DNA from 3 places in the Streptomyces sp. TM32 genome. Region 3 is predicted to be linked to each of the others. Evidence: riboswitches for the same ligand, from Rfam matches in the RefSeq annotation. Region 3 holds a riboswitch; each other region holds the start of a gene.
The links. Region 3 has a riboswitch for thiamine pyrophosphate ahead of thiC (phosphomethylpyrimidine synthase ThiC). Riboswitches for the same ligand answer to the same signal wherever they lie in the genome.
Positions count from the first base shown of each region.

Region 1 (10,605 bases), on a different contig from region 3:
CCAGTCCGTGCCGAGTGCCTCCCGGGCGAGCCGGGCGGTGAGCACCGCCTCCCCCGCGGTGAAGCAGCCCGCGGTGTTCGGCAGCACCCGGATCCCGTGCCGTTCCAGTACGGACAGCACCGAGCCCTGCACGGTCGGATCCAGCCGCCGCATGGCGACCGTCGTCAGCTCCGTCCCCGACGCGAGCAGCGCCCGCTCCATGACGTCGAGGCTGGGTGCGCCGCCGGTGCCCATCATCAGCCGGGACCCGAAGGTGGTGCCGGCGAGGGTGAACGGGTCGGCAGCGGTCGTGGCGGGAGCGGCTTCCCGCTGGGTGGCGATATCGGTCATGCGGGTCAGCCTCCTTGGACGGCGGTGAGAACCTCGACGCGGTCGCCGTCGCCGAGCGGGGTGGTGGGCCACTGGGCACGCGGCACCACGAGGTCGTTGACCGCCGCGGCCACCCCGGAGGACGCCGGGGTCAGGGTCGCGACCAGCCGGTCGAGGGTGAGCCCGCCGGCGATCTCGCGGGCCTCGCCGTTGACGGACACGGACACGGTGGGGGCGCTCATACGGGCTGCTCCTGGGGGGTACGGGTGCGCGCCGGCCCCGGGGCGGCGAGGGGAGTCCCCCCGTGCTGACCGGGCGTGGCGGAGAAGCGCGCGGGGGAGAAGGGGCGGGCCACGTCCGGCAGGCTCCCGGTGGCCAGCGACTCGGCCATCGCGTCACCGGTGACCGGTGTCAGCAGCACCCCGTTGCGGAAGTGGCCGCAGGCCAGTTGCAGGCCGGGCAGCGCGGTCGGGCCGAGCAGCGGGGCGTTGTCGGGGGAGCCGGGGCGCAGCCCGGCGCAGGTCTCGACGAGCGGCAGCTCGGTGATGCCCGGGACCAGCTCGTGCGCGTCCCGCAGCAGCTCGTAGACCCCGCCCGCGGTCACCGTGGTGTCCCAGCCCAGCTCCTCGCTGGTGGCGCCGACGACCAGTTCGCCGCTCGCCCGCGGTACCAGGTAGAGCGGCCCGCCGCGGACGACGGCCCGTACGGTGCGCGACAGGAAGGCGGGGCTCCCGGCCGGCACCTGCGGCAGCCGCAGCCGCAGCACCTGTCCCTTGACCGGCCGCACCGGCGGCAGCACCTCGGCGGGGACGCCGGCGAGACGACCGCTCTCGCTGCCCGCGGCCAGCACGACCTGACCGGCCGACAGCCGTGTCCCGTCGGCGAGTTCGGCACCGGTGGCCCGTCCGCCGGCGACCGTCAGCCGGGCGGCGCGGCTGCGGTGGAAGTCCACTCCGGCGCGCTCGCAGGCGACGAGCAGGGCGCTCACCAGCCGGCGCGGATCGACCTGGTGGTCGCCGTCCACCCGCAGCCCGCCGCGTACCCCGGGGGCCAGCATCGGCTCCAGACGGCGGCACTCGCGCCCGGTCAGCCACTGCGAGTCCAGTCCCGAGCGGATCTGCAGGGCGTGCAGCTCGCGCAGGTGCGCGCGGTCGTCGGCGTCCAGCGCGACGGCCAGGGTGCCGCACCGCCGGTAGCCGATCCGCTGCCCGCCGGCCTCCTCCAGCTCCTGGGTGAACTCGGGGTAGCGCCGTGCCGAGGCGAGATTGAGCCCCAACAGGGTCTGCTCGCCGTAGTGGAGCTCGGTGACCGCGGCCAGCATGCCGGCCGCGACCCGGGCCGCGCCGCCACCGGGCGCCGGATCGGCCACCGCGACGGACATTCCGCGGCCGGCCGCCCGCCAGGCGGTGACCAGACCGATGAGGCCGCCGCCGAGCACGAGCACGTCCGGCCTCCTGGCGGACGACTGCGACGGTGCGGCAGATGGTGGCATGGGCATCCAGCCCCTCCCTTCGCCGGCATGACCCGGATCAGGTTCGTACGGTCGGAGGCCGGCCAGCCTCCCTCTCAGCCCGGTGCGTCCGGGCTCCCGCGAGTGCGTGTGGCCGTCAGCCTAATACGGGGCCGCGACGCGCCGTAAGGTGCCGCCTCCGGCGCGCCCACGGGCCCGCGGACCGCGCCGGGCGAGTGTGACGCTGTGTCAGAGATCTCCTTGCGCGCTGCTGCGGACGGCCCCGCCCACCGTCCTAGAGTGATCAGGTGAGCGAGCAGAGCAAGTCCTCCCAGGCCCCTGACCGCACGCCGCGCGTCGTGATCGTCGGCGCGGGAATCGCGGGTGTGCAGACCGCCGTCGCCCTGCGCGAACAAGGGTGGCGCGACGCGATCACGCTCCTCGGCGACGAGCCCCACCAGCCCTACGACCGCCCGCCGCTGTCCAAGGCGGTGCTGCTGGGCAAGGCCGAAGGCTCCACCTTCGACGTCGACTTCGCCGGGCTCGGCATCGACCTCCGCCTCAACCGCCCGGTCACCGGCCTGGTGCCGGAGGCCCGCCAGGTCGAGACGGCCGACGGCCCGATCTCCTACGACCACGCGGTCCTCGCGACCGGCGCCGCCCCGATCATGCTGCCCGGCAGCGAGGGACTACCCGGCGTCCATCTGCTGCGCACCCTCGACGACGCCGAGCGGCTGCGGCCGGTGCTCGCCGCCCAGCACGAGATCGTGGTCGTCGGGGCCGGCTGGATCGGAGCCGAGTTCGCGACCGCGGCACGGGAAGCGGGCTGTGCGGTCACCGTCGTCGAGGCCGCCGACCGCCCGCTGGCCGGCGCCCTGCCGCCCGAAGTGGCCACCCACATGACCGGCTGGTACGCGGACGCCGGCGCCGAGCTGCGCACCGGTGCCCGGGTCGCGTCCGTCACGCCCGGCGCGGTCACCCTGGAGGACGGCACGACGCTGCCCGCCGACGCGGTGGTCGTCGGGATCGGCGCCCGGCCTGCGACCGGCTGGCTGGCCGGCTCGGGCGTCGAGGTGTCCCCGCAGGACGGCTCCGTCCTGGCCGACGGCCGCCTGCGCACCTCCGTGCCCGATGTCTACGCGGTCGGCGACTGCGCCTCCTTCCCCTCGGCCCGCTACGGCGGCCGGCTGCTCATCCACCACTGGGACAACGCCCTTCAGGGCCCCCGCACGGTCGCCGAGAACATCGCCCGCGGCGGCACGGAAGGGCTGGTCTACGACCCCGTCCCGTACTTCTGGTCGGAGCAGTTCGGCCGGTTCGTGCAGTACGCGGGCCACCACGTCGACGCCGACGAACTGGTGTGGCGCGGCGACCCGACCGGGGCCGCCTGGTCGGTGCTCTGGCTGCGCAGTGCGGAGAGCCCGGGCGAAGCGCAGCCGGATCGGGGCGGTGGCGGGCGAGGGGCGGGAAGGCTCGTCGCGCTGCTGGCCGTGGGGCGCCCGCGCGACCTGGCTCAGGGGCGCAAGCTCATCGAGCGGGGGGTCGTCCTGGACCGGGAGCGGGCCGCGAACGCCTCCGTACCGCTGAAGGCCGCGGCGCTGTAGCGGGGGCGCGCAACGGTCGCGGACGGCAGCCGGCCGTCACCCTCCGGTGTGCAGCAGGCCCCCGACGGCGACGCCCGGCTACCGGCTGTCAGTGCGAGGTGGCAGGCTTGTTCTTGTGACCGAGATTGACGCAAACATCGATGGACTCGTCCCCGCCTGGCTCACCCTCCCCGACATCGCCGAACGGCTCGGCGTCGAGGTGACCCGCGTCCGACAGCTGGTCAAGGAGGGCCAGCTGATCGCGGTGCGCCGCGGCGAGAACCGGGCACTGCACGTGCCCGCCGATTTCATCAAGGACGACAAGGTGGTCAAGGGCCTCGTCGGCACGCTCACCCTGCTCAAGGACGACGGCTTCACCGACGAGGAGATGCTGGAGTGGCTGTTCACCCCGGATGAGACCCTGCCCGGCACGCCCGCCCAGGCGCTGCGCGAGAATCGCGGCACGGAGGTGAAGCGCCGGGCCCAGGCGCTCGCCGTCTGACGCACCCGGTGCGGCGCACTCCCGTCCCGCGACCGCACCAGCATCCGTAACCACATCCGCGGGGTGTACGGACCGGAAGGACCGGCCCGTACACCCCCGACCCGGGGGGAAGCCGCCCGATGACCACCGCACGACAGGCCCTTGCCGACGCACGCCTCTACCTGTGCACGGACGCCCGCACCCGGCAGGGCGACCTCCCGCAGTTCCTGGACGCGGTGCTCGCCTCCGGGGTGGACATCGTCCAGCTGCGTGACAAGGGCATGGAGGCCGGTGCGGAGCTCCGGCATCTGGAGGTCTTCGCGGACGCCTGCCGGCGGCACGGCAAGCTGCTCGCGGTCAACGACCGGGCGGACGTCGCCCACGCCGCCGGCAGCGACGTGCTGCACCTCGGCCAGGGCGACCTGCCGGTCCCGGCCGCCCGCGCCCTGCTCGGCCCCGACGTCCTCATAGGCCGCTCCACCCACGCCGAGGCCGAGGTGGACGCGGCCCTCGACGAAGCCGGCGTGGACTACTTCTGCACGGGCCCGTGCTGGCCCACCCCCACCAAGCCGGGCCGGCACGCCCCCGGCCTCGACCTGGTCCGCTACGCCGCCTCCCGCGCCCCCGAGCGCCCCTGGTTCGCGATCGGCGGGATCGACGCCGGAAATCTGGACGAGGTGCTGACGGCCGGCGCCCGCCGGATCGTGGTGGTCCGCGCCCTCACCGAGGCGGACGACCCGGGGGCGGCGGCCGCTGACCTGGCCAAGCGCATCCGGGCCTGGGACACCCCCTAGGGCCGGGTCGGGACGGGTGACCGGGATCACCCCGCGGCGGCGCCAGAAGACCGGCAGGCTTCCGTGGCCGGTTTCCGCAGGGCAGGGGAGCCGGTGGCGGCGGAATGTTTTCCGACATCTCGGCGACCGGAAAATGTCCAACCAGTGGACATGAACCGCACCAACCAGGCATAACGCCGATCACGGTTGGTGTGTGCCCGGCCGGTGGTTAACCTGCCGGTATGGCCCTAGGTACAGCTTCCACCAGGACTGATCGCGCACGAACGGTGCGCGACCTGCTTGCCTCCGGTAAGCAGTCGTACTCGTTCGAGTTCGCCGCCCCCAAGACGGAGAAGGGCGAGCGGACCCTGTGGAACGCCATTCGCCGCATCGAGGCCGTCTCGCCGACCTTCGTCTCCGTGACGTACGGCGCCGGCGGCACCTCCCGTGACGGCACGGTGCGCGCCACCGAGCGCATCGCCACCGACACCACCCTGACCCCGGTCGCCCACCTGACCGCGGTCAACCACTCCACGGCGGACCTGCGCAACATCATCGGCCAGTACGCCGGAGCCGGGATCCGCAACATGCTCGCGCTGCGCGGCGACCCGCCCGGCGACCCGATGGGCGAGTGGGTCAAGCACCCCGACGGCGTCGGCTACGCCGCCGACCTGGTCCGTCTCATCAAGGAGTCCGGCGACTTCTGTGTCGGCGTCGCCGCCTTCCCCGAGATGCATCCGCGCTCGACGGACTGGGACACGGATGTGGCGCACTTCGTCGACAAGTGCCGGGCCGGCGCGGACTTCGCCATCACCCAGATGTTCTTCTATCCCGAGGACTACTTCCGGCTGCGGGACCGGGTGACGGCCGCGGGTTGCTCCACGCCGATCATTCCGGAGATCATGCCGGTGACGAACGTGCGTCAGATCGAGCGGTTCGCTCAGCTCAGCAATGCGGCCTTCCCGCCCGAGCTGGCCGAGCGCATCCTCGCCGTCAAGGACGATCCGGCGGCGGTACGCTCCATTGGCATCGACTACGCAACGGACCTGTGCGCACGTCTGATGGCCGAGGATGTTCCCGGGTTGCACTTCATTACCCTGAACCACTCCACGGCGACCCTGGAAATCTACGAGAATCTGGGGCTGCACCAGCAGTCCTGATGACGGTGGCCGGCGAGCGGCGGAAGAGGGGCGTATATGGGCTGGACGGTCCTCTACATCGCGTTCGGCCTGGTCGCCCTGTGGCTGCTGGGTGAGGTCCTGCTCCAGAACAAGGCGCGGCTGCGCTGGCGGTTGCTCGCCTTCGCCGGTTTCCTCGCCGTGGTCGTCGGTGTCCTCATCCCGTCGGTGATCGTGATCGGAGTGGGCCTCGTCGCCTTCGCCGTCGGGCAGACCAATGTGACGCTCTCCTTCCGCCGCGGCTTCACCACCGGCTGGGCCCTGCGCGGCAAGGACGGCAAGCCCGGCATGCCCGGGATGTCGGGCAAGCCCGCCGAGGGCCGGCGCCGCCGGGCCCGCAACTCCGGCCAGGCCCCCGCCGAACCGACGCTGGAGGTCTCCGGCCTGGAGGCGGTGCAGCCCGCCGACACCGACGGGCGGGGCTTCCGGCCCGGGGCCGGCAACGGGCTGGAGGACACCTTCGAGAGCACCGGCGGCTTCCAGAGCCAGGACCCCTACGCCGGCCAGGGCCCCTATGCCGGGCAGAGCTCCTACGACTACGACACCGACGACGTCTTCCGCCGCCAGGACCCCTACCAGGCCGGGCAGTTGGACCAGAGCGCTTACGAGACCCAGCCGTTCGCCGTCCAGAACGACTATGCGCAGGCCGACGCCACCGCCGTCTACGCCCCGCAGCCGATGCCCGACGAGACCGGCCAGTACGGCATCTACAGCCCCGACGCCCGCGCCCCGCAGCCCGAATACACCGGCTACGACGCCTACGGCACCCCCGCCGGGAGCGTTCCGGACGGCGGCAACGGCTATGCGTACGACGGCAGTTACGGCCAGAACGGCGCCGGCCAGGACACCTGGGCCGATCCCTACGCGGCCTACGGCGACGCCCTGGGCCAGCAGACGCCCTACTCCGATCCGTACATCGGCACCCAGCAGTACCCCGCGGCCTACGACGCGTACGGGCAGCCGGACCCCTACGCGCAGTCGCCGTACGCCCAGGCGCCCTACGCCGCGCAGCAGTACGACAGCCAGGGACAGCCACTCGGCCAGAATCCGGGCCAGGGCTACGGCGAGACGCCGCCCGGGGGTGTCTGGGTCCCCCAGCAGCGCGACAGCGAACTCCCGCCCGAGCAGCAGTATCCGCCCTACCAGCAGGGCTACGACGGGCAGCAGTACCGCTACTGAGACGGGCAGCCCCCGGCCTCGCACACGGCCGGGCCGTCACACCGCCGGGCCGTCACACCGCCCGGCCATCACACTGCCCGGCCGTCAGGTCGAGCCGTGCCAGTCGTCGCCGTGCACGATCAGGCCCGCGACGATCGCGCCGGACATCCCGGCATGCGCGAGCCCGCCGCCCGGGTGGGACCAGCCTCCGACCGCATAGAGCCCCGGTATCCGGGTGCGGTTGCCGGGCCGCAGAAAGCGCCCTTCCTGGCCGGCCAGCGCCGGGCCCGGCACCGGCATGTCGTCCGTGGGCGGCAGCACCTCCCGCCACAGCACCCGCTCCCGCAGCCCCGGCACCGCGGCCTCGGCGATCCCGGTCAGCCGCTCGGCCTCGGCCGCCACGGCCTCCCCGTCGAGCCAGTCCACCGGGCCGTGCGCGGCGACCGTCGCGGTCAGCGTCACCGCCTCATGGGCGCCGTCCGGCCGTACGGCGGGGTCGTCCGGGCGCAGCACCGTCACCGTGGGCCGGTCACAGGGGGGCCGCAGCCCGGGGCCGTCGCCGAACACGCCCGCCAACTCGGCCGCGCGGTCCGCGGCATGCACCACCGTCCGGTGCACGGCGTCCGCGGGGCGCGCCCCGCGCAGCGCCAGACACACCGTCAGCCGCCCGGGGCCGCGCTCGCCCGGGCCGGGGCGCACCTCATCGGCGCCCCACGGCTCCCGGCCCCCGCAGAGCCCCGCGAGCTGCCCCGGATCGATGCCCGCGACCACGAACTCCGCCTCGGCCACCCGGCCGTCGGCCAGCTCGACGCCCGCCACCCGGCCGTCCTTCTCCACGATCCCGGTCACCGCGGCACCGAAACCGAACTCCACCTTGCGCGCCAGACAGCGCTCGTACACCGCGTCGGCCAGCGCCCGCAGACCGCCGCGCGGATACCAGCTCCCGAAGGTCTGCTCCATGTACGGCAGCACTGCCGCGCTCGCCGGGGCGCCGCGCGGGTCGAAGCCGTAGGCCAGCGCATGGCTCTCCAGCAGCGCGATCAGCCGGGGGTCGGCCAGCTCGCGGCGGGCCACCTCGGCGAGGGTGGCGGTCGTGGGGCCCTTGCCCCGGCCGAACAGTCCGCGCCGGCGCACCGCCGGATACGGATCGCGCCCCAGCACCCGCCAGTCCTGCCACAACGGCTCCTCCAGGAGCGGCCGGCGGGTGGCGTCCCAGGCCTCACGGGCGCGGCCCACCAGTGCGCTCCAGCGCTCCCCGGCGCCTGCGCCCAGCGCCTCGTCCAGGGCCGCCAGCACGCCGGCCCGCGAGGCGTTCGGCAGCGACACGGCCGTGCCGTCGGCGAAGACATGACGGCTCGCGGGGTCGACCTGGGACAGCTCGACACAGCTCTCCAGTGGCTCCCGGCCGGTCTTGAGGAACAGGTCCCGGTAGACGGCCGGCAGATGCAGCAGACCGGGCCCCGTGTCGAAGGCGAAGCCGTCCCGCTCCAGACGCCGCACCGCACCGCCGTGCGTCGCGTCGCGCTCGAACACCGCCACCCGGTGGCCCGCGACGGCCAGCCGGGCAGCGGCCGCCATCGCGCCCATCCCGGCGCCGATCACCGCAATCCGTGCCATGCCTGCGACTTTATCCGGAGCCACTGACAACGCCCGCACGGCCGGTGGCCGGACCGCCGCCGGCCCCGACGCGCCCCGCCCGCGCGGGCCGTCAGACCGCCGGCGGCACCGCGCCGCCCGCCGCGGCGAGCCGCTTCTCCTCGCGCCGCTGCCGCCGCCGCTGGAGGTACCGGCGGATCCGCGACCACAGGAAGACCACCACCGCGATCCCCGCCACCAGCAGCGCCCCCGCGATGACCGCGGCCGCCACCGGATGGAACACCGCGAACGCGACGAGCCCGGCGACGCCCAGATCCTCGACCACGCTCAGCACGATGTTGCTGGCCGGCTCCGGCGAGGTGTTGACCGCGATCCGGGTGCCCGCCTTGACCAGATGGCTCACCAGCGCCGTCGAGCCGCCGACCGCGCCCGCCGCCAGCTGGGGCAGCGAACCGTCGTGCCCGGCCAGCAGCGCCGCCACGACACCACCGGCGACCGGCCGGATCACCGTGTGCACGGCGTCCCAAACGGAGTCCACGTACGGGACCTTGTCGGCGACCGCCTCGCACAGGAACAGGACCCCGGCCACGAGCAGCACATCGGGGCGCTGCAGCGCCGCGGGCACCTCCTCGCTGACGCCGGTCGCGCCGAGCAGACCGAAGACGAGGACGACGGCATAGGCGTTGATCCCGCTCGCCCAGCCACTGGTGAACACCAAGGGAAGTACGGACACGCCGAAGATCGTAGGCCCTGGGGGCGCGTGCTCAGACTTGAGTATCCGTACTCAGACGCCGAGATGAGTAGGTACGCGGATGGGCCGCCGGCCGCCCGGACGGAAGAGTAGGGGCCACGGAAGGGAAGCGGCGCCGCACCGCCGACACGGGGCGGCGGAGCGGCGCGGCTCCCGGACGTGACGGGGGATACGGGGGAAGCACGGGGGAGTACGGGGGAAGCGCTGTCCTGGTCGGATCGGGGGGGAACGATCTGCGCCAGGGCAGCGCACTCTTTTGTGCGGACCCACGGGGGAGAACGGGTGCGCGCCGCACCTGACCACGACGGCGCGCATCCGCATCCCGCCCCGGAAGGCCACCCGCGATCACGGGCCCCGGCCCGCCCGCCGGGCCGGGCTACGAGGCCTGGCCGCCGACCCGCCCCTGGAGCAGCCGCGACAGCGCCGCGTGGACCTCATCGATCGACCGGTCGGGCTGGTAGGACTGCCAGTCCAGGGCGGCCACCAGAACCATTCCGAACAGCGCCGAGGCGGTCAGCGGGACATCGATCTCCTCGCTCAGCTCCGCACGGGCCACCGCCTCCCGCAACACGGTCTCCACCACCGTGATGGCCCGCTCCCGCACCACCATCAGCGTCGACTGCCAGGCCCGGTTGGTGCGCCACAGTTCGGCCACGTAGAGCTGGGTGAGCGCCGGGTAACGGGAGATGAAGTCCAGGCCGGCCCGGATCATGGCGTCCAACGCGTCGATCCGGCTGCCGCCCCGGCCGGTGACCTCGTCGGCGGCCGACTGCAAGGAGGTCGCCAGCAGCTCGATGCCGTGCCGCAGCAGCTCCTCGAAGAGAACGTTCTTGCTCGCGAAGTTGTAATACACCGTGCCCTTCGCGACGCCCGCCCGTTCGGCGATCTCGTCCACCGTGGTGGAGGAGAAACCCTGTTCGGCGATGAGCGTGACCGCGGCGTCGAAGAGCTTGCGCCGGGTGGCGTCGCGGCGGGAGTGGGAGCTGTCCATGGGGGCGATTGTGCCGCTCCCCGCGGATCGACGCGCGGCGCGAGGGCGGCCCACCGGGCGTTCGACCCCGGGGCAGCCTCCCACAGGACGGTGGGCGGACCGTGGATACCTCCCGACGGCAGCGGGCGCTCACATTCTCAGCTCCGGATGCAGGTCCTTCATCCGCACCACCTCCCGGCCGCGCGCCGTCAGGGACGTCAGCACCGCCACGAGACAACTCATCGGCAGATACGGGTGGATGGCGGCGTCGAAGCCGTGAACGGTCCGCACCGGCACCACGCCCGCGTCGCCCTCCGGCGGTTCGCTGCACACCGCGAGCACCGTGTGCCCACCGC
Region 1 is NZ_SDIG01000179.1:671-11,275, forward strand. It holds gene EST92_RS27295 (thiazole synthase) at 1-330, opposite strand, end outside; gene thiS (sulfur carrier protein ThiS) at 336-551, opposite strand; gene thiO (glycine oxidase ThiO) at 548-1,801, opposite strand; TPP riboswitch at 1,799-1,911, opposite strand; gene EST92_RS27310 (FAD-dependent oxidoreductase) at 2,068-3,363, shown strand; gene EST92_RS27315 (Rv2175c family DNA-binding protein) at 3,479-3,844, shown strand; gene thiE (thiamine phosphate synthase) at 3,964-4,617, shown strand; gene metF (methylenetetrahydrofolate reductase [NAD(P)H]) at 4,839-5,756, shown strand; gene EST92_RS27330 (hypothetical protein) at 5,793-6,953, shown strand; gene EST92_RS27335 (NAD(P)/FAD-dependent oxidoreductase) at 7,038-8,549, opposite strand; gene EST92_RS27340 (DUF4126 domain-containing protein) at 8,641-9,261, opposite strand; gene EST92_RS27345 (TetR/AcrR family transcriptional regulator) at 9,656-10,270, opposite strand; gene EST92_RS31710 (hypothetical protein) at 10,400-10,582, opposite strand.
Region 1: it holds a riboswitch for thiamine pyrophosphate, as region 3 does, so the genes downstream of both, thiO (glycine oxidase ThiO) here and thiC (phosphomethylpyrimidine synthase ThiC) in region 3, are expected to answer to the same signal.

Region 2 (12,448 bases), on a different contig from region 3:
CCAAGCGCGAGGGCCGCTCCGCCGAGAACGGCGCCGTGGTCTCCCTGATCGCCGACGACAACTCCTCCGGCGTCATCGTCGAGCTGAAGTGCGAGACGGACTTCGTCGCCAAGGGCGAGAAGTTCCAGGCCGTCGCCAACCAGATCGCCGCGCACGTCGCGAAGAGCGCCCCGGCCGACATCGAGGCCCTGCTCGCCTCCGAGATCGAGGCCGGCAAGACCGTCCAGGCGTTCGTCGACGAGGCCAACGCCACCCTGGGCGAGAAGATCGTCCTGGACCGCTTCGCGCAGTTCTCCGACGGCTACGTGCTGGCGTACATGCACCGCACGATGCCCGACCTTCCCCCGCAGATCGGTGTGCTCGTCGAGCTCGACAAGGAGAACGCCGAGGTCGCCAAGGGTGTCGCGCAGCACATCGCCGCCTTCGCCCCGAAGTACCTCGCCAAGGACGACGTCCCGGCCGAGGTCGTCGAGGCCGAGCGTCGCGTCGCCGAGGAGACCACCCGCGCCGAGGGCAAGCCCGAGGCCGCGCTGCCGAAGATCGTCGAAGGCCGCATCAACGGCTTCTTCAAGGACGCGACGCTGCTCGGCCAGCCGTACGCGCTCGACAACAAGAAGTCCGTCGAGAAGGTCCTCCAGGAGGCCGGTGTCACCCTGAAGCGCTTCTCGCGCATCAAGGTCGGCATCTGAGCCTGTCGCGAAGGCAGCGAATGACCTACGACCCCGCTAGGGTCGTACGCAGTCGGCCGCTCACCGGCCGGCCGCAGATGTGACGAGGAGGCCATTGCCGCAGAGGGATCTGGACCAGACCCACGGCAATGGCCTTCTTCGTATGTGCACGAGGAGAGCTCAATGATTCACGGTGCCGACGGCGCGCACACAGACCATGCCGGTCACGGCGGCAGGCGACGCTTCCTGCTGAAGCTGTCGGGCGAAGCGTTCGCCGGCGGCGGCGGCCTGGGCGTCGACCCCGACGTCGTGCACGCGATGGCCCGCGAGATCGCCGCCGTGGTGCGCGACGGCTACGAGATCGCCGTCGTGATCGGCGGCGGCAACTTCTTCCGCGGCGCGGAACTCCAGCAGCGTGGTATGGACCGGGCACGCTCCGACTACATGGGCATGCTCGGCACGGTCATGAACTGTCTGGCGCTCCAGGACTTCCTGGAGAAGGAGGGCATCGACTCCCGTGTCCAGACGGCCATCACCATGGGGCAGGTCGCCGAGCCGTACATCCCGCTGCGCGCGGTGCGCCACCTGGAGAAGGGCCGGGTCGTCATCTTCGGCGCGGGCATGGGCATGCCGTACTTCTCCACCGACACCACCGCCGCCCAGCGTGCCCTGGAGATCGACGCCGAGGCCATGCTGATGGGCAAGAACGGGGTGGACGGGGTCTACGACTCCGACCCCAAGAAGAACCCGGACGCGGTCAAGTTCGACGCGCTCGAATACGGCGAGGTCATCACCCGCGACCTGAAGATCGCCGACGCCACCGCCATCACCCTGTGCCGGGACAACAAGCTCCCGATCCTCGTGTTCGAACTGCTCGCCGAGGGCAACATCGCGCGCGCGGTGAAGGGTGAGAAGATCGGCACGCTCGTCAGCGATCAGGGCACTCGGGCCTGACGGCCCCAACTGCCGTGGTTCCGTACGGGCATCGGCCTGTACGGGCGGCAACTCCCTACCGGGGGCGGACCCCGGTACGGGGATGGACAACTGCCTGCCGGTCGGACACCGTGCAGGAGAAGACGTGCGGCAGGGGCGAGGCTCTGCTTCTTACCGAAAAGACCAGGAGCAAGTGGTGATCGAAGAGATCCTCCTCGAGGCCGAGGAGAAGATGGAGAAGGCCGTCGTGGTCGCCAAGGAGGACTTCGCCGCGATTCGCACCGGGCGTGCGCACCCGGCGATGTTCAACAAGATCGTGGCGGACTACTACGGCGCCATGACGCCGATCAACCAGCTGGCGTCGTTCTCGGTGCCCGAGCCGCGGATGGCCGTGGTGACCCCGTTCGACAAGAGCGCGCTGCGCAACATCGAGCAGGCCATCCGCGACTCCGACCTCGGCGTCAACCCGAGCAACGACGGCAACATCATCCGGGTGACCTTCCCGGAGCTGACCGAGGAGCGCCGCAAGGAGTTCATCAAGGTCGCCAAGAACAAGGGCGAGGACGCGAAGATCTCGATCCGCAGCGTGCGCCGCAAGGCCAAGGAGACCCTCGACAAGCTCGTCAAGGACAAGGAATCCGGCGAGGACGAGGTGCGCCGCGCCGAGAAGGAGCTCGACGACACCACCGCGAAGTACGTCGCGCAGGTGGACGAGCTCCTCAAGCACAAGGAATCCGAGCTCCTCGAGGTCTGATGAACGAGTCTTCCTGGGGGGCCCCGCCCGGCGCCGGTCAATGGGGACCGCCCGATCACGGACCGGCCTCCTCGCTTCGAGGGGTGGCGCCCCCCGTCCCGGCGGGTCCCGTGTACGACTGGGGCGACGCGGCGCAGACTCGGCCCATGCCCCTCGTGCCCGGGCCAGGCGGACACCAGGACGACGACCGGGAACATCGGGACACCCGGGAAAACCGGGATCACCTGGACGGCCGGGGGGCTGCTCGCCTGAGCGGCCCCCTGTTCCGCGACGAAAAGCCGCAGGAGCCCATGCCCACCTCTCGTTCCGGGTCCGACAGCTCGCCGGACTCAGAGAAGCCGAAGAAGAAGAGCGCGGGCCGCAACCTCCGTGCCGCGATAGGGGTAGGCGTAGGCCTCGGCGTGATCATCATTGCGTCGCTCTTCGTCTACAAGCCTGTCTTCATCGGCGTGATAGCGATCGCTGTCGTCGTGGGCCTGTGGGAGCTGACCTCGCGGCTGGCCGAGCGCAAGGACATCAAGGTGCCGCTGGTGCCGCTCGCGGTCGGCGGCACCGCCATGGTGGTCGCCGGATACGTGCGTGGCGCCGAGGGCGCCTGGGTGGCGATGGCGCTCACCGCGCTCGCCGTGCTCGTCTGGCGGATGACCGAGGCGCCCGAGAACTATCTGCGGGACGTCACCGCCGGTGTCTTCGCGGCGTTCTACGTGCCGTTCCTCGCGACGTTCGTGGCGCTGATGCTCGCGGCCGAGGCCGACGGGGCGCTGCGGGTGCTGACCTTCCTGCTGCTGACGGTCGTCAGTGACACCGGCGCGTACGCGGTCGGCTGGCGGTTCGGCAAGCACAAGCTGGCACCGCGCATCAGCCCCGGCAAGACCCGCGAGGGACTCGTCGGCGCGGTGCTCTTCGCGATGGTGGCCGGCGCGCTGTGCATGGAATTCCTGATCGCGCACGGCGCCTGGTGGCAGGGCCTGCTGCTCGGACTTGCGGTCGCGGCCAGCGCCACCCTCGGTGACCTCGGCGAATCCATGATCAAGCGCGATCTGGGCATCAAGGACATGGGCACCCTGCTCCCCGGTCACGGCGGGATCATGGACCGTCTCGACTCCCTGTTGCCGACCGCGCCCGTCGTCTGGCTGCTGTTCGTGATCTTTGTGGGAGCCGGCTGACGGCAGGGAATCCCGTAGCGGGGAGCGGAGCCGGGTTCAGGGGCTCCGCTCCCCCGCTTCCTTTTGTGCAGCACGGGCTTGGTGACGTGCGTGAGGGGGCTTCCGCGCCGAGCGGGGGCCCCTTTTCGTGCCCCCGGCCCGGGGGAAATCGGATGCCGGGGTCGGGGGACCGCGGCATAAAGTGGACATCACACCCCGAAGCCGTTCCGGCGGCCTTCGGGACACTCCCTGACACGAATGAGGAGGTGGCGTGATCAAGAAGCGCTGTGCCGCTGCCGGTGCTGCCTGACGGGGGACGGCGCCGACGTCAGTGAGGCCGGACCGACACCTACCGGCGGCACGTGGGGAGGCCCGCGTGACAGTGACCGGGACAAATCGACAAACCCGGTCGTGGTCCGGATTCAGGGATGCGAGCACGCCCTGATGAAGCTGGAGCCGGAAGTAATCGCCCGCCCGAGAAGCGGCGGTGAACCGCGTCCCTCGCCGGCCGAGCCTGAGACCCCTGAACAGGGGGAGAGCCAACGGAACCCTGCGCCTCCGAGTTGAAGATCCCTTCGACTCGCCGAGGAGCAGCACCATCAGCAGAACCACCGAGAACACCGGCTTTACCTGCAGCAACTGCGGGGAAGAGGTCGCGCCCCTGGTCAACGGGGGCTACCGCAACCACTGCCCGCGGTGCCTGCACTCACGTCATGTGGACGTCCGGCCCGGAGACCGTGCCAGTGACTGCCGCGCGCTGATGCGCCCGGTGGCCGTCGACCACCACTCCACCAAGGGCTACATGATCGTCCACCGCTGCACCGGCTGCGGCGTCCGGCGTCGCAACCGCATGGCCCACGATCCCCACCAGGGCGACGACCTCGACCAGGTCCTCGCCGTGCTGCACACGGGGCTCAGCCGGCACGAAGCAGGCCGGTCCGCCCGGCACCGGAGGCTCGTCTGACGCCTCGCGGTCCCCGCCTCGGCGGGGACCGCCCGCCTGCCGAACAGGTCGCCGACGCGTACGCTGGCGCATGTGACGCGCCTGATCGTGGCAGCAGGAGGAGGCGGCGACGCCGTTGCCGCAGCGATGCTGGACGCCGCTCTCCACGGTGACGAATCTCCGGCAGTAGTGCTCACCTACGCATGGGACCGCCTCCTGGTCGACCCCGTTCCCGGCCCCAGAGGACCGGCCAACTTCACCGGCCTCCGTCCTCTCACCCGAAGCGTCCGGACCGTCCCCGCCGACGCGACCCCGATCGCCCCCGCGGGTTCGACACTTCCCGGACTGGCGGCGGAGCTCCCGCAGACCTTCGCGCTCACCGACCCGCACCACGGCGCCGAGGGAATCGTCCGCCAACTCGAAGAGCTCGTACAGCACTTGGAGCCGGAGACGGTCGACCTCCTGGACGTGGGCGGAGACATCCTCGCCCGGGGCGACGAGCCCACCCTCCGCAGCCCCCTCGCCGACGCCCTCACCCTCGCGGCCTGCTGCGAACTCAACTACCCCGTACGGCTCCTGGTCGCCGGCCCCGGCCTCGACGGCGAACTCCCCGCCGACGTCCTCCGTGACCGCCTCGGCCCCGTCGCCCTGACCCTCACCGCCGAGCACGTCATGCCCGTCAGCTCGGTCCTGGAGTGGCACCCCTCCGAGGCCACGGCCATGCTGGCCGCCACGGCACGAGGCGCCCGCGGCCGGTGCGACGCACGGGACGGCGGCCTGCCGGTCCCACTCACCGACGACGGCCCCGTCGTCCACGAGGCCGACCTCGACGAGGCGCTGAACCGCAACCAGCTCGCCCGCGCCATCCTCGCCACGGAGAACCTGCACCAGGTCGAGCAGTACAGTCGCGAGATCTGCGGCTTCTCGGAGATCGACCACGAGCGGAAGCAGGCGAGTCGGCTGGGCAGCCGGCCCGCCCGGAAGCCGGACCCGGAAGCGGTCCTCCATCAGCTCGACGGCTTCGAGGCCGACGCCCGGAGCCGCGGCATCACGCACACCACGTTCCGCCGGCTCGCCGAGGCGTGCGGACTCGGCGGCAACCAGGGCCAGGACCTCAGGGAACTGCTGATCGGCATCCGCCCGGGGCAGTACGAGGCTCCGCTGTGGCGCATCGCGTCCGGAGCGTGAACCGCGGCCGGCGGGGGCTCGACTCGGCGGGTACCACCGTGAGCACACCTCCAGAGGGTCCCGGCCGCAGGCCAACGGGGGACATGCTCCGATATCGACTGCGCGCGCAACAAGCGACGCGCCGCCCGCTGTCAGCGGGCGGCGCGTCGAGACGTAGGGCAACCGTCACGGGGCGGGCCTGTGAGACCGGGCCCCATCGGGCAGGCCGGCTCTCAGCGCCTGTGGCGGAACCCCTCGTCGTGGAAGCGATGGTGGTGAACATCGCCGTTGATGCAGGTGTTCCCGAAGGCCGGATTCAGCGCAGAGACGATGTTGATGGTGTTCCCGCAGACGTTGATCGGGATGTGGATCGGCACCTGGACGTTGTTGCCGGAGACGATGCCCGGGGACCCGACCGCGCCGCCGCCCGCATGGGCGTCGGCCGAGGCCACGCCGGCCATGCCTGTGACGGCCACCCCGGCAGCGACGGTTGCCACGAGTGCCTTCGCGATACGCGACATGCTCTCTCGTCCTTTCACGTATGACGTCAGATCACGCTCCCGCCCATGAGATACGGCAGGGGCTCGGATCAACGCGCGAATGACCGATATGTCGCGTAATGCTCACCGGACAGGTGAATGCGCGGAGTGCGTGCGGCCCTGGCGGTGCGACCGGGCCGTGCAAGCCGGGCCGACGAAGACGAAGGGCATCCGAGGGTGATCGTTGCCTCACCGCTCCCACCTGGGTCGGGTCAGATGATCTGCCACACTGGACCCACCATGCCTGCACCCGGAGAACTTACTTTCGTTGCGCCGCGCGGGGCCAAGAAGCCGCCGCGGCACCTTGCTGATCTCACTCCTGACGAGCGTCGCGAAGCGGTGGCCGCGATCGGGGAGAAGCCGTTCCGCGCCAAGCAGTTGTCGCAGCACTACTTTGCCCGTTATGCGCATGATCCGGCGCAGTGGACGGACATCCCGGCGGCGGCGCGCGAGAAGCTGGCGGGCGCGCTGCTGCCGGAGCTGATGAAGGTCGTGCGGCACATCTCGTGCGATGACGACACGACCCGCAAGACGCTGTGGAAGTTGCATGACGGGACGCTCGTCGAGTCGGTGCTGATGCGCTACCCGGACCGGGTCACCATGTGCATCTCCTCGCAGGCCGGCTGCGGAATGAACTGTCCGTTCTGTGCGACGGGGCAGGCGGGGCTGGACCGGAATCTGTCGACCGCCGAGATCGTGCACCAGATCGTCGACGGGATGCGTGCGCTGCGCGACGGCGAGGTGCCCGGCGGGCCGGCGCGGCTGTCCAACATCGTCTTCATGGGGATGGGGGAGCCGCTCGCCAACTACAAGCGGGTGGTCGGGGCGATCCGGCGGCTGACGGATCCCGAGCCGGACGGGCTGGGGCTGTCGCAGCGGGGGATCACCGTTTCCACGGTCGGGCTGGTGCCGGCGATGCTGCGGTTCGCCGACGAGGGCTTCAAGTGCCGGCTGGCCGTGTCGCTGCACGCCCCGGACGATGAGCTGCGGGACACGCTCGTCCCCGTCAACACGCGCTGGAAGGTGCGTGAGGTGCTGGACGCGGCGTGGGAGTACGCGGAGAAGTCCGGGCGGCGGATTTCGATCGAGTACGCGCTGATCCGGGACATCAACGACCAGGCGTGGCGCGGTGACCTGCTGGGCCGGCTGCTGAAGGGCAAGCGCGTCCATGTGAACCTCATTCCGCTGAACCCGACTCCCGGGTCGAAGTGGACCGCCTCGCGTCCGGAGGACGAGCTGGCGTTCGTGCGGGCCATCGAGGCGCACGGGGTGCCGGTGACCGTCCGTGACACCCGTGGTCAGGAGATCGACGGCGCCTGCGGGCAGCTCGCGGCCTCGGAACGCTGACCGCTCGCTGGTACTGTGTGATCGAACAAATGCACATTCCGACAGGGGAGCGCCACAGCGCTGAGAGTGCGGAAGCGCCGTAGTCCTACGGTGCCCGCAGACCCTTGAACCTCGCCCGGGTCATGCCGGGTAGGAAGTTCGGTCGTCACTCATGCTGTTGTGCCCTGCCCGAAGTTCCCTCCGTATGTCCGCGGATGTACGGAGGGAACTTCGGGCAGGGCCGCGTCTCGTCCTGGTCAGCCAGGAGGACATTCAGTGAGCACCACCACAAGGATCACCGCGGCAGGGCTTGCCGCTGCCATGGGCATGACCGCGCTGACCGCCTGCGGTACGTCGGGGGGCGACAGCGCGGACGCCAAGACCGTCACGCTGGTCAGCCATGACTCGTTCCTCATGTCCAAGTCCGTGCAGGCCGCGTTCGAGAAGCAGAGCGGCTACAAGATCCGGTTCCTCAAGGGCGGGGACGCCGGCAAGGCCGTGAACCAGGCGATCCTGTCCAAGGACAATCCGCAGGGCGATGTGTTCTTCGGCATCGACAACACCCTGCTCTCGCGGGGTCTGGACGAGGACCTCTTCAGCCCGTACGAGGCCAAGGGCCTCTCGCACGTCCCGGCCGATCTGCAGCTGGACAAGGCCCGGCACCGCGTCACCCCGCTCGACTACGGCGACATCTGCGTCAATTACGACCGCGGCTACTTCGCCCGGCACAAGATCGCGCCGCCGAAGACCTTCGACGATCTGATCAAGCCCCGGTACAAGGGGCTGCTCGTCACGGAGAACTCGGCGACCTCCTCGCCGGGGCTCGCCTTCCAGCTCGCCACCGTCGCCGCGTACGGCAATGGGGGCACCTCCCGGACGAAGTCTGGGGGAGGCTGGGGCAACTACTGGAAGAAGCTCAAGGCCAATGGCGTCGAGGTCGTCGACGGCTGGGAGCAGGCCTACAACCAGCGCTTCTCGGGGTCCGCGGCGAGCAAGGGCAAGGGGGACAAGCCGCTGGTGGTCTCCTACGCCTCCAGCCCGCCGGCCGAGGTGCTCGGGAAGAAGCCCGCGCCCCGGCAGGCACCGACCGGCGTCGCCACCGGCACCTGCTTCCGGCAGATCGAATTCGGCGGCCTGCTGAAGGGCGCGAAGAACGAAAAGGGCGGCAAGGCGCTGCTGGACTTCCTGCTGAGCAGGCAGTTCCAGGAGGACGAGCCGCTGCAGATGTTCGTCAACCCGGCCCGTGCGGACGCCAAGGTGCCGGAGCTGTTCACGAAGTACGGCGCCACGATCGACAAGCCGGCGACGCTGGATCCGGAGACGATCAGCAAGAACCGCGAACAGTGGATCAAGCAGTGGTCCTCGCTCGTTCTGAAGTAGCCCGCACCCGCGGCCGCGGGCCCGCGAAGGGGACGGCGGTGCGGCTGGGCCTGATGGCCGTGCCGCTCGCCTTCTTCGCGCTGTTCTTCGCCTATCCCGTCGTGGCGATCGTCGGGCGGGGGCTGAAGGAGGGCGGAGAGTGGCAGTTCGGCCGGTTCGGTGCCGTGCTGAGCGAGCCGGATGTCGTGCAGGTGCTGTGGTTCACCGTCTGGCAGGCGGCCGCCTCGACCGTGCTGACGCTGCTGGTCGCGCTGCCCGGCGCGTATGTCTTCGCCCGCTTCGACTTCCCCGGCAAGCAGCTGCTGCGGGCGGTGGTGGCGGTGCCGTTCGTGCTGCCGACCGTCGTCGTCGGCACGGCCTTCCTGGCGCTCGTCGGGCGGGGCGGACTGCTGGACGAGCTGTGGGGGGTGCGCCTGGACACCTCGGTGTGGGCGATCCTGCTGGCGCATGTCTTCTTCAACTACGCGGTGGTCGTCCGCACCGTCGGCGGCCTGTGGGGGCAACTCGATCCGCGGCAGGAAGAGGCGGCGCGGGTGCTGGGGGCCGGGCGGTTCGCGGCCTGGCGGCGGGTGACGCTGCCCGCGCTGGGCCCGGCCGTCGCGGCCGCCGCGCTGATGGTCTTCCTCTTCACCTTCACCTCCTTCGGTGTGGTGCAGATCCTGGGCGGGCCCACCTTCTCCACGCTGGAGGTGGAGATCTACCGGCAGACCGCGGACTTCCTGGACCTGCCGACGGCCGCGGTGCTCACGCTCGTCCAGTTCGCCGCGGTCCTGGGCGTGCTGGCGCTGCATGCGTGGACCGTGCGCCGCCGGGAGTCCGCGCTGCGGCTGGTGGACGCGTCGCGGACCGCCCACCGGCCGCGCGGCGGCGGCCAGTGGGCGCTGCTGTGGGGCACGCTCGCCGTCATCACCGTCCTGCTGCTGGTGCCGCTGGTGGTGCTGGTGGAGCGGTCGTTCGCCGGGCCGGACGGCTACGGAACGGTCTTCTACACCTCGCTGCGGTCCGCCGCGGCCGCCGACAGCACCTTCGCCGTCGCGCCCCTGGAGGCCCTGTGGAATTCGCTCGCCTACGGGGCCGCGGCCACGGTGATCGCTCTGGTGGTGGGCGGGCTGGCGGCCGCCGTCCTGACGCTGCCCCGGCTGCGGAGCGGCCCGTCCGGACGGACGCCCGCGATCAGCCGGTTCGTCCGCGGCTTCGACGCCCTGCTGATGCTGCCGCTCGGGGTCTCCGCGGTGACCGTCGGCTTCGGATTTCTGATCAGCCTCGACACCCCGCCGCTCGACCTGCGTGCCTCGTGGTGGCTGGTCCCGCTCGCCCAGGCGCTGGTGGGGGTGCCGTTCGTGGTCCGGACGATGCTGCCGGTCCTGCGGGCGGTCGATTCCCGGCTGCGGGAGGCCGCCGCCGTGCTCGGCGCCTCGCCCTGGCGGGTGTGGCGCGAGGTCGACCTGCCGCTGGTACGGCGGGCGCTGCTGATCGCCGCGGGCTTCGCCTTCGCGGTGTCGCTCGGCGAGTTCGGGGCGACCGTCTTCATCGCGCGGCCGGACCGGCCGACGCTGCCGGTCGCCGTGGCCCGCCTGCTGGGGCGGGCGGGGGAGACCAACTACGGGCAGGCGATGGCGTTGTCGACCATCTTGATGGTGGTGTGTGCCGGCGCCCTGCTGGTGCTGGAGCGCCTGCGCCCCGTCGACCACTCCGGGGAGTTCTAGATGACGACAGAGGACACCAGCACACGGGCGCCGGAGCTGCTGCGGCTGGGCGGGGTGACCGTCCGCTTCACCGCGGCCGGGCGGCCCGCGCTCGACGCGGTGGACCTGGACGTCTCCGCGCAGGAGATCGTCTGCGTCCTGGGGCCGAGCGGCAGCGGCAAGTCCACCCTGCTGAGGGTGGTCGCCGGTCTCCAACCCGCCGACGCCGGGCAGGTGTTGCTGGAGGGGCGGGAGCAGCGGGGGGTGCCCGCGCACCGGCGCGGCGTCGGCCTGATGTTCCAGGACCACCAGCTCTTCCCACAGCGCGATGTCGAGGGCAATGTCGCCTTCGGGCTGCGGATGCGGGGGGCCTCGCGCGCCGACCGGGAGCGTACGGTCACCGAACTCCTGGACCTCGTGGGGCTGCCGGGCGCCCAGCGGCGGGCCGTGGCCTCGCTGTCCGGCGGTGAGCAGCAGCGGGTCGCGCTGGCCCGCGCGCTGGCCCCCCGTCCCCGGCTGCTGATGCTGGACGAGCCCCTCGGGCAGCTCGACCGCGGGCTGCGCGAACGGCTGGTCGTCGAACTCCGGCGGCTCTTCCGGGAGTTGGGCACGACCGTGCTCGCCGTCACGCACGACCAGGGCGAGGCCTTCGCGCTCGCCGACCGGGTCGTGGTGATGCAGGACGGCCGGATCGCACAGAGCGGCACCCCGCTGGAGGTCTGGCAACGGCCCGCCTCGGAATTCGTCGCCCGCTTCCTCGGCTTCGACAACGTGGTGGAGGCGACGGTGCAGGGCGAGGTGGCCGCCACCCCCTGGGGCAAGGTGCCGGTCCCGGACGGGACCGCGGACGGGCCCTGCCGCCTGCTCGTCCGCCCGGCCGGGGTGCGGCTGACGGCGGCCCCGGACGGCCTGCCGGCCACGGTCGCGGCCCGGACGTTCCGCGGCACCCATGTCGCGCTGCTGCTGGACCCCGCCGCCGGACCGCAGATCGAGGCGGCCTGCACCCTGCGGGACGCGCCCGAGGTGGGCGAGCGGGTGGGCCTCGCCTTCGCCGCCCCGGACGTGGTGGTGCTGGACGCCGGGGCGCCGGCGGGCTGAGTCCGACGCACGGAGGGCGCCGGCCGGGAGCCGGTCCTCGGTGTCCTCAGCAGCCGGGTTCTTCTCCGTAGCAGCCCGGTCGGTCTCCGTGGGCCGGTGTTCCCCGTGGGCCGTCGCCTCAGCGCGCCGCCGTCTCGGCGGGCCGCTCACCGGCCGGTGCCGGGTCCGGCTGCGCCCCCGCCTCGGGCTCGCCGAACCACGCGACCGCGACGGCCCCGGCCACCGCCACCACGAAGCCCAGGACGGCGACCCAGGCGAAGCCCGGCCGGGAGGAGTCGCCCAGCCACAGCACCCCGAGAATGCCGGGGATCACCGTCTCGCCCACCACCAGCGCCGCCGTCGCGCCGTTCACCGAGCCGAGCTGGAGGGCGACGGTGTGCAGATACATCCCGCCGATACCGGCGACGCCGATCGCGTACAGCGCGGGGTCGCCGAGCAGGGACGGCAGATCGAAGGGGGCCATCCCGTTCAGCACCCGGACCCCGATGCCGAGCGCGCCGAAGCCCAGGCCGGAGAAGAGCCCCGCGAGGATCGCCGCCCGCGCGCCGAGCAGCCGCACGACCACGGTGCCGCCGCCGATGAGGACGACGGAGGCGGCGAGCAGCCACCAGTGGGCGGCGAGCGGGGTGTGGCCGCTGCCCTCCGGCCCGGCGGCCGTGGCCAGCAGCACCAGCGCCGAACAGACCACGGCGATGGAGGTCCACTCGGCGCGGGTGAGCCGGATGCCGAGGAGCTTGACGCTCAATACGGCAGTGATCACGAGGTTGGCGCTGATCACGGTCTGCGAAAGGAACAGCGGCAGCAGCCGGG
Region 2 is NZ_SDIG01000066.1:16,423-28,870, reverse strand. It holds gene tsf (translation elongation factor Ts) at 1-689, shown strand, start outside; gene pyrH (UMP kinase) at 852-1,622, shown strand; gene frr (ribosome recycling factor) at 1,798-2,355, shown strand; gene EST92_RS16665 (phosphatidate cytidylyltransferase) at 2,355-3,521, shown strand; gene EST92_RS16660 (RNHCP domain-containing protein) at 3,988-4,464, shown strand; gene EST92_RS16655 (DUF1152 domain-containing protein) at 4,537-5,631, shown strand; gene EST92_RS16650 (chaplin) at 5,844-6,131, opposite strand; gene rlmN (23S rRNA (adenine(2503)-C(2))-methyltransferase RlmN) at 6,390-7,496, shown strand; TPP riboswitch at 7,530-7,650, shown strand; gene EST92_RS16640 (thiamine ABC transporter substrate-binding protein) at 7,752-8,855, shown strand; gene EST92_RS16635 (iron ABC transporter permease) at 8,909-10,561, shown strand; gene EST92_RS16630 (ABC transporter ATP-binding protein) at 10,562-11,638, shown strand; gene EST92_RS16625 (hypothetical protein) at 11,757-12,448, opposite strand, start outside.
Region 2: it holds a riboswitch for thiamine pyrophosphate, as region 3 does, so the genes downstream of both, EST92_RS16640 (thiamine ABC transporter substrate-binding protein) here and thiC (phosphomethylpyrimidine synthase ThiC) in region 3, are expected to answer to the same signal.

Region 3 (6,020 bases):
CTGTCCGGGCGGGAACACAGGAGGTTTCCCCGCCCGGACAGCGCGACCGGCGAGGCCGGGTCAGTCGGCCAGCGGCAGGTACACCCGGTTCCCTGCGGCGGCGAACTCCTTGGACTTCTCCAGCATCCCCGCCTCGACCTCCTCGGGCGTCGCGTCCGCTTCCCCGCCGAACTGCTCGGTGATGCTCCGACTGATCTTCATCGAGCAGAACTTCGGCCCGCACATCGAGCAGAAGTGCGCCGTCTTCGCCGGCTCGGCAGGCAGCGTCGCGTCGTGGAAGGCACGGGCCGTGTCCGGGTCGAGAGCCAGGTTGAACTGGTCCTCCCAGCGGAACTCGAAGCGTGCGTCGGAGAGCGCGTCATCCCATTCCTGGGCGCCCGGGTGGCCCTTGGCCAGGTCCGCCGCATGGGCCGCGATCTTGTACGTGATCACGCCGGTCTTGACGTCGTCGCGGTCCGGCAGACCCAGGTGCTCCTTGGGCGTGACGTAACAGAGCATCGCGGTGCCCCACCAGGCGATCATCGCCGCGCCGATACCGGAGGTGATGTGGTCGTAGGCGGGCGCGATGTCGGTGGTCAGCGGGCCGAGAGTGTAGAACGGCGCCTCTTCGCAGATCTCCTGCTGGAGGTCGATGTTCTCCTTGATCTTGTGCATCGGGACATGCCCGGGGCCCTCGATCATCGTCTGCACGCCGTGCCGCTTGGCGACGGTGTTCAGCTCGCCGAGCGTCCGCAGCTCCGCGAACTGCGCCTCGTCGTTGGCGTCCGCGATGGAGCCGGGGCGCAGACCGTCACCGAGTGAGTAGGTGACGTCGTAGGAGGCGAGGATCTCGCAGAGCTCCTCGAAGTGCGTGTAGAGGAACGACTCCTTGTGGTGCGCCAGGCACCAGGCCGCCATGATCGAGCCGCCGCGGGAGACGATGCCGGTCTTACGGCGGGCCGTGAGCGGGACGTAACGGAGCAGCACGCCGGCGTGCACCGTCATGTAGTCCACGCCCTGTTCGGCCTGCTCGATGACGGTGTCCTTGTAGATCTCCCAGGTCAGCTCCTCGGCCTTGCCGTCGACCTTCTCCAGCGCCTGGTAGAGGGGGACGGTGCCGATGGGGACGGGGGAGTTGCGCAGCACCCACTCGCGGGTGGTGTGGATGTTGCGGCCGGTGGAGAGGTCCATGACCGTGTCGGCGCCCCAGCGGGTCGCCCAGGTCATCTTCTCCACCTCCTCCTCGATGGAGGAGGTGACCGCCGAATTACCGATGTTGGCGTTCACCTTCACCAGGAAGTTCTTGCCGATGATCATCGGCTCGATCTCCGGGTGGTTGATGTTCGACGGCAGCACCGCGCGCCCGGCCGCGATCTCGTCGCGCACGAACTCGGGGGTGACCTTCTCGCGGACCGCGACGTACTCCATCTCCGCGGTGATCTCCCCGCGCCGCGCATAGGCGAGCTGGGTGACCGCGGCGCCGTCGCGGCCACGGCGCGGCTGTCGGGGGCGGCCCGGGAAGACCGCGTCGAGGTTCTTGAGGCCGCCGCGCGGGGAGGTGTGCTTGAGGCCGTCGTCCTCCGGACGCATGGGGCGGCCCGCGTACTCCTCGGTGTCGCCGCGGCCGATGATCCAGTTCTCCCGCAGCGGCGCCAGGCCGCGGCGGACATCGGTTTCGATATTGGGGTCGGTGTATGGCCCTGACGTGTCGTAGAGCGTCACGTCCTTGCCATTGGTGAGATGCACCCGTCGCACCGGAACCCGAAGGTCCGGGCGCGATCCGGAGACATAGCCCTTGTGCCAGCCGATCTGCGGCTCGTTGCCGTCGCCGGCACCGTTTTCGGGCGTGCGTGCATCCTGCAGAGTCATATGACCCAACTCCCTACGCCGGCATTACCCGGTAACAGGTTCGGCGGTCGACGCAGCGGCTTCCGTCCATGGGCGTTTCACGTGAAACGCCGCTGGGACGAAGGTCAGCGCCCTCTCAGCCCGGTGCTCCGAGCTCCCGCGATTGCAAAGGTGTCACCACGGTAGCGGCCAGTCCGCCACGGTGAACAGGGGGCCCGGATTTCTTGCGATGATCGGGCGGTGCCTCCTCACGGGTCCCACCACCATTCCGCGCCGCACTCCCACGGCCACTCCCACGGCCACGGTCCTGCCGCGCCCGTCTCCCGGCATCTGCGCAGAGTCATCGCGGCGGTGCTGATCCCCTTCGCCGCCGCGGTTGCCGTCGGTCTGCTCGTGCTCTGGCCCGGCGGTGCACCACCCCACAAACCGTCCGGTGTCGGCTTCGACCAGCCCACCGAGCGGGCCAGAGTGACCAAAGTGGCGGAGGTGAACTGCGCGGACGTCCATGCCGAGCAGCAACCCCAGCCGCCGTCGCCGGGCGGGCAACCACCGACCGGGGGAGCGGACAAGGGCAAGCCCTGTCAGCAGGCGACGATCGAGGTCACCACGGGGGAGAACGCCGGGCGCACCTTCAAGACGGTGGTCACGCCGGACGCCCTGCGCCACTACACCACCGGCCAGGACGTGGTGGTGTCGTACTCCCCCAAGGCACCGAAGGAACTGCAGTACGCGGTCAGCGACGTCGACCGGTCGGTCCCGATGTGGGTGCTGGCGGCGATCTTTGCCCTCGCGGTGGTGCTCGTCGGCCGGCTGCGCGGCGTCCTCGCGCTGGTGGCGCTGGCGGCCAGCTTCGTGGTCCTGACGCTGTTCATCCTCCCGGCGATCCTGCAGGGCTCCAACCCGCTGGTGGTGGCGGTGGTGGGGGGCAGCGCGATCATGCTGATCGCGCTGTATCTGTGCCATGGGCTGACGGCTCGCACGTCGGTGGCCGTGCTCGGCACCCTGGCGTCACTGCTGTTGATCGGGCTGCTCGGGTCGGTGTTCATCAACTGGGCGCTGCTGACCGGCAATACGGACGACACCACCGGACTGGTGCACGGCCTCTTCCCGGACATCGAGATCCGCGGCCTGCTGCTGGCGGGGATCATCATCGGATCGCTCGGTGTGCTCGACGATGTGACCGTGACACAGACCGCCGCGGTCTGGGAGCTCAAGGAGGCGGACCCGTCGGCCGGCTGGCGCAAGCTGTACGGCGCCGCGATGCGGATCGGCCGGGATCACATCGCGTCCGTCGTCAACACCCTCGTGCTGGCTTACGCGGGCGCGGCACTGCCCTTGCTTTTGCTGTTCTCGATCGCACAGAGCAGCGTCGGCACGGTCGCCACGAGCGAAGTGGTCGCGGAGGAGATCGTCCGCACGCTGGTGGGCAGCATCGGACTGGTCGCCGCGGTACCGCTGACGACGCTGCTGGCGGCGCTGGTCGTCTCCGCGGACCGCAGGGAGCCGGGCCTGGCCGAGGTCGCGGACAGGTCGGGAGAGGGAGAAGGCTCGGGAGCCGGTACGCACACCGGGGAGCCGATTGCCGCCGGAGGGCTGGCGGACGCCACGGCCGGCCCGAAGCGGCGGCGCGGGGGACACGGCAGACGACGCAAGCGGTGAGGGTGACCGCGGGCGGGAGGGTGCGCGGCCCAGGCGGGGAGAGGCGGACGGGTACGCGGGATGACCTGCGTACCCGCTATGGCTCCGGCTTGGACGGTCGGTGCGGGGGCGGAGTTGAGGGAGAACGCCGTCGGGGCTGGGCGCACGGGCGGGGTCGGCTGGCCGAACTCAGCCGGCCGGGGCCTCGGTGAGGATCCGGTCGAGTACGGCCTCCAGGGTGTCGCAGACCTCTTCCTTGCCGAGGGGTACGAGCCGGTCCGTACGGTCCAGGAAGGCCACCAGCGGTGCCGCGCTCACCCGGAACAGCGCACGCTCGGAGCCGACTTGAAGGCTGATGAAGACGTCGCTGAGGTGCTCAGGGGAGGCCGGCTCGATACGCACATCGCCCTCACCGGACGGTCGACTCAGCCCGTCGAGCAGCAACTCCCGGCCGAACGCCCAGGTCACGGGGGCATCGCCGGGCAGATCGAAGGTGAGGCGGACGGCGAAGGGATCGGCGCTCGCGAAGTCCAGCTCCACCGGAATCCGGAACGCAAGCTCATCCGAGACGACGAAGCTCATGATCACTTCTGCCTGAACTGTGTCGGTCATCAACCACTGCCCCGCACTTGATCGGAGATGGCCGGGAAACATCCCCCGTAGCCCTATTGGCGCCATCGTCTGCCACGTGCCAGCAGATCACAAGGAGTGAGTTTTCAGATACTGATAGAGAAGGCGAGTGTCGTTAGTGTCGCCTCCGCCATTTTCCGTAGTCGGTCTGTAACGGACCGCAATCGATGCAGTTCGTTCGCGGGCAAGGAAATCGCCAGCGCAGCAGAGGCCGCCCCGACCTGAATGGGGATGGCTGCACACACCGTGCCAAGGGCATATTCCTGACGCTCATAAGCGACTTGACCGCGACGCACTGTATCCAAGCGGTGCAGCAAATCGTCCTCAGTTCGCACAGAAAAGGGCGTTATCGACTGGACGGGATAGCGCGCAAGATGCTCCTTCCTGGATGCCTCGTCAAGCTGCGCGAGCAGACACTGCCCCATCGCATGAGCATGGGCTGTGGTGCGGAAGTCGACCCACTCCTCCACGGGCGGCCGCGCCGGATCGTCGGTGACCGCCACCACCTCGACTTCACCCTCGCGGTAGACAGCGAAGTAGACGGCGGCATGCAGTTCCCGCCCGGCCACCGCCAGGGCTTCGGAGATCTGTGCCCGTTGCCGGCACCCGGCCCCGGCCCGGCCGATGGCCTCGGCCGCCGCACCGAGGACGAACACGCCCTGCTCACGGTGCAGATAGCCCTCGTGCGTCAGGGTCCGCAGCAGGTGGTAGGTCGTCGGCAGCGGCAGCCCGGTTTCCCTGGCGAGCTGCTTGGCGGGCGCACCGCCAGGATGCGCGCCCACCGCTTCCAGCAGCCGGAGGGCCCGCTGCACCGATCCGATCAAGGTGGGATGAGCGGCGGATTCGCCATTCACAACTGACAATGCCAACCCCCAGATCCGCTCGCAGTGGGGCACGGGCCCCGGTCACGGGACCCACTCCCGCAACCGCGCGCGTCTCCCAGGCCCCGCGATGCCGCCCGGACCGGTCTCGCCTCACTCGAATTTCCGGAATACCACCATCCGGAAGACGCCTGCGCGCCGCACTCTAACTCGGTCGATCCGGGCGGTAAGGGGAAATTCGGGGAGTTACCTCACCTGGTGCATGTGTGGACTTGAGTGGGCGGGATGGATTCGACATCGAAATCGATTGCGCCACCCTTGGGCGATTTGGGGCGGTGTCGATCGGACGTGATGGTGTCGGTGAGTCGGTGATGGCCGGTGGGTGGTGGTGAGTCGTTGGTGGCCTGTCGGTGTTGGTGAGTCGTGGCGGTGAGGCCCGGGGGGGTGTGGGTGCATCGGTTGCGGCTCGCGAGCGTTGGTGAATCGGCGGGGTGAGCCGGTGCGGTGAGCCGATGCAGGGAGCCGGTTGCGGTCGGTCGAGCGTGTCAGTTGCGTCGTGTGGGTCGGGCCACCCCGCACGCGGCCACTGCCATGTAGTGCCGTAAGCGCGGCGACCGCCGCGTGATGCCGTGATGCCCGAAGGCTGCCGTGAGTGTGGGACGGCCCGCGCGGGGCGTGCGGAGTCAGACGTCAGCCGGTGAGGCAGGGTGCGACGCGCGGGCCGTGGGGTCGGACGGGGACGGGGCTGACGAGGGGGTGAGGCCGGCCGTCCCGGTCTGCGGCTTACCAGTCGCTCTTGGACGAGGACGAGGAGGAGCCGGTGAACCTGCGGACCAGGTAGATGGCTCCGGCGATCAGCGCCGCCGCGATGAGGACCTTGAACAGCAGGCCGATCAGGATGCCGAGCGCGGTGGCAATCAGTCCGCCGAAGACAACGATCAGGATGACGGGCACCACGACCCAGGTGACCCACCACGGAAGCCCTGTGAATATCCCCTTACCAGCCACTGCTCTGCCCTGCTTTCTGTCTGTCGCGCTGTCGCTGTGTGCACCGCGCCATCTGTCCGTTGCGTTGTCCGCCTGCTGCGCCGTATGTCGCGCCGA
Region 3 is NZ_SDIG01000006.1:95-6,114, forward strand. It holds gene thiC (phosphomethylpyrimidine synthase ThiC) at 61-1,848, opposite strand; TPP riboswitch at 1,842-1,998, opposite strand; gene EST92_RS02570 (YibE/F family protein) at 2,068-3,486, shown strand; gene EST92_RS02575 (SsgA family sporulation/cell division regulator) at 3,655-4,077, opposite strand; gene EST92_RS02580 (IclR family transcriptional regulator C-terminal domain-containing protein) at 4,182-4,958, opposite strand; gene EST92_RS02585 (DUF5326 family protein) at 5,700-5,924, opposite strand.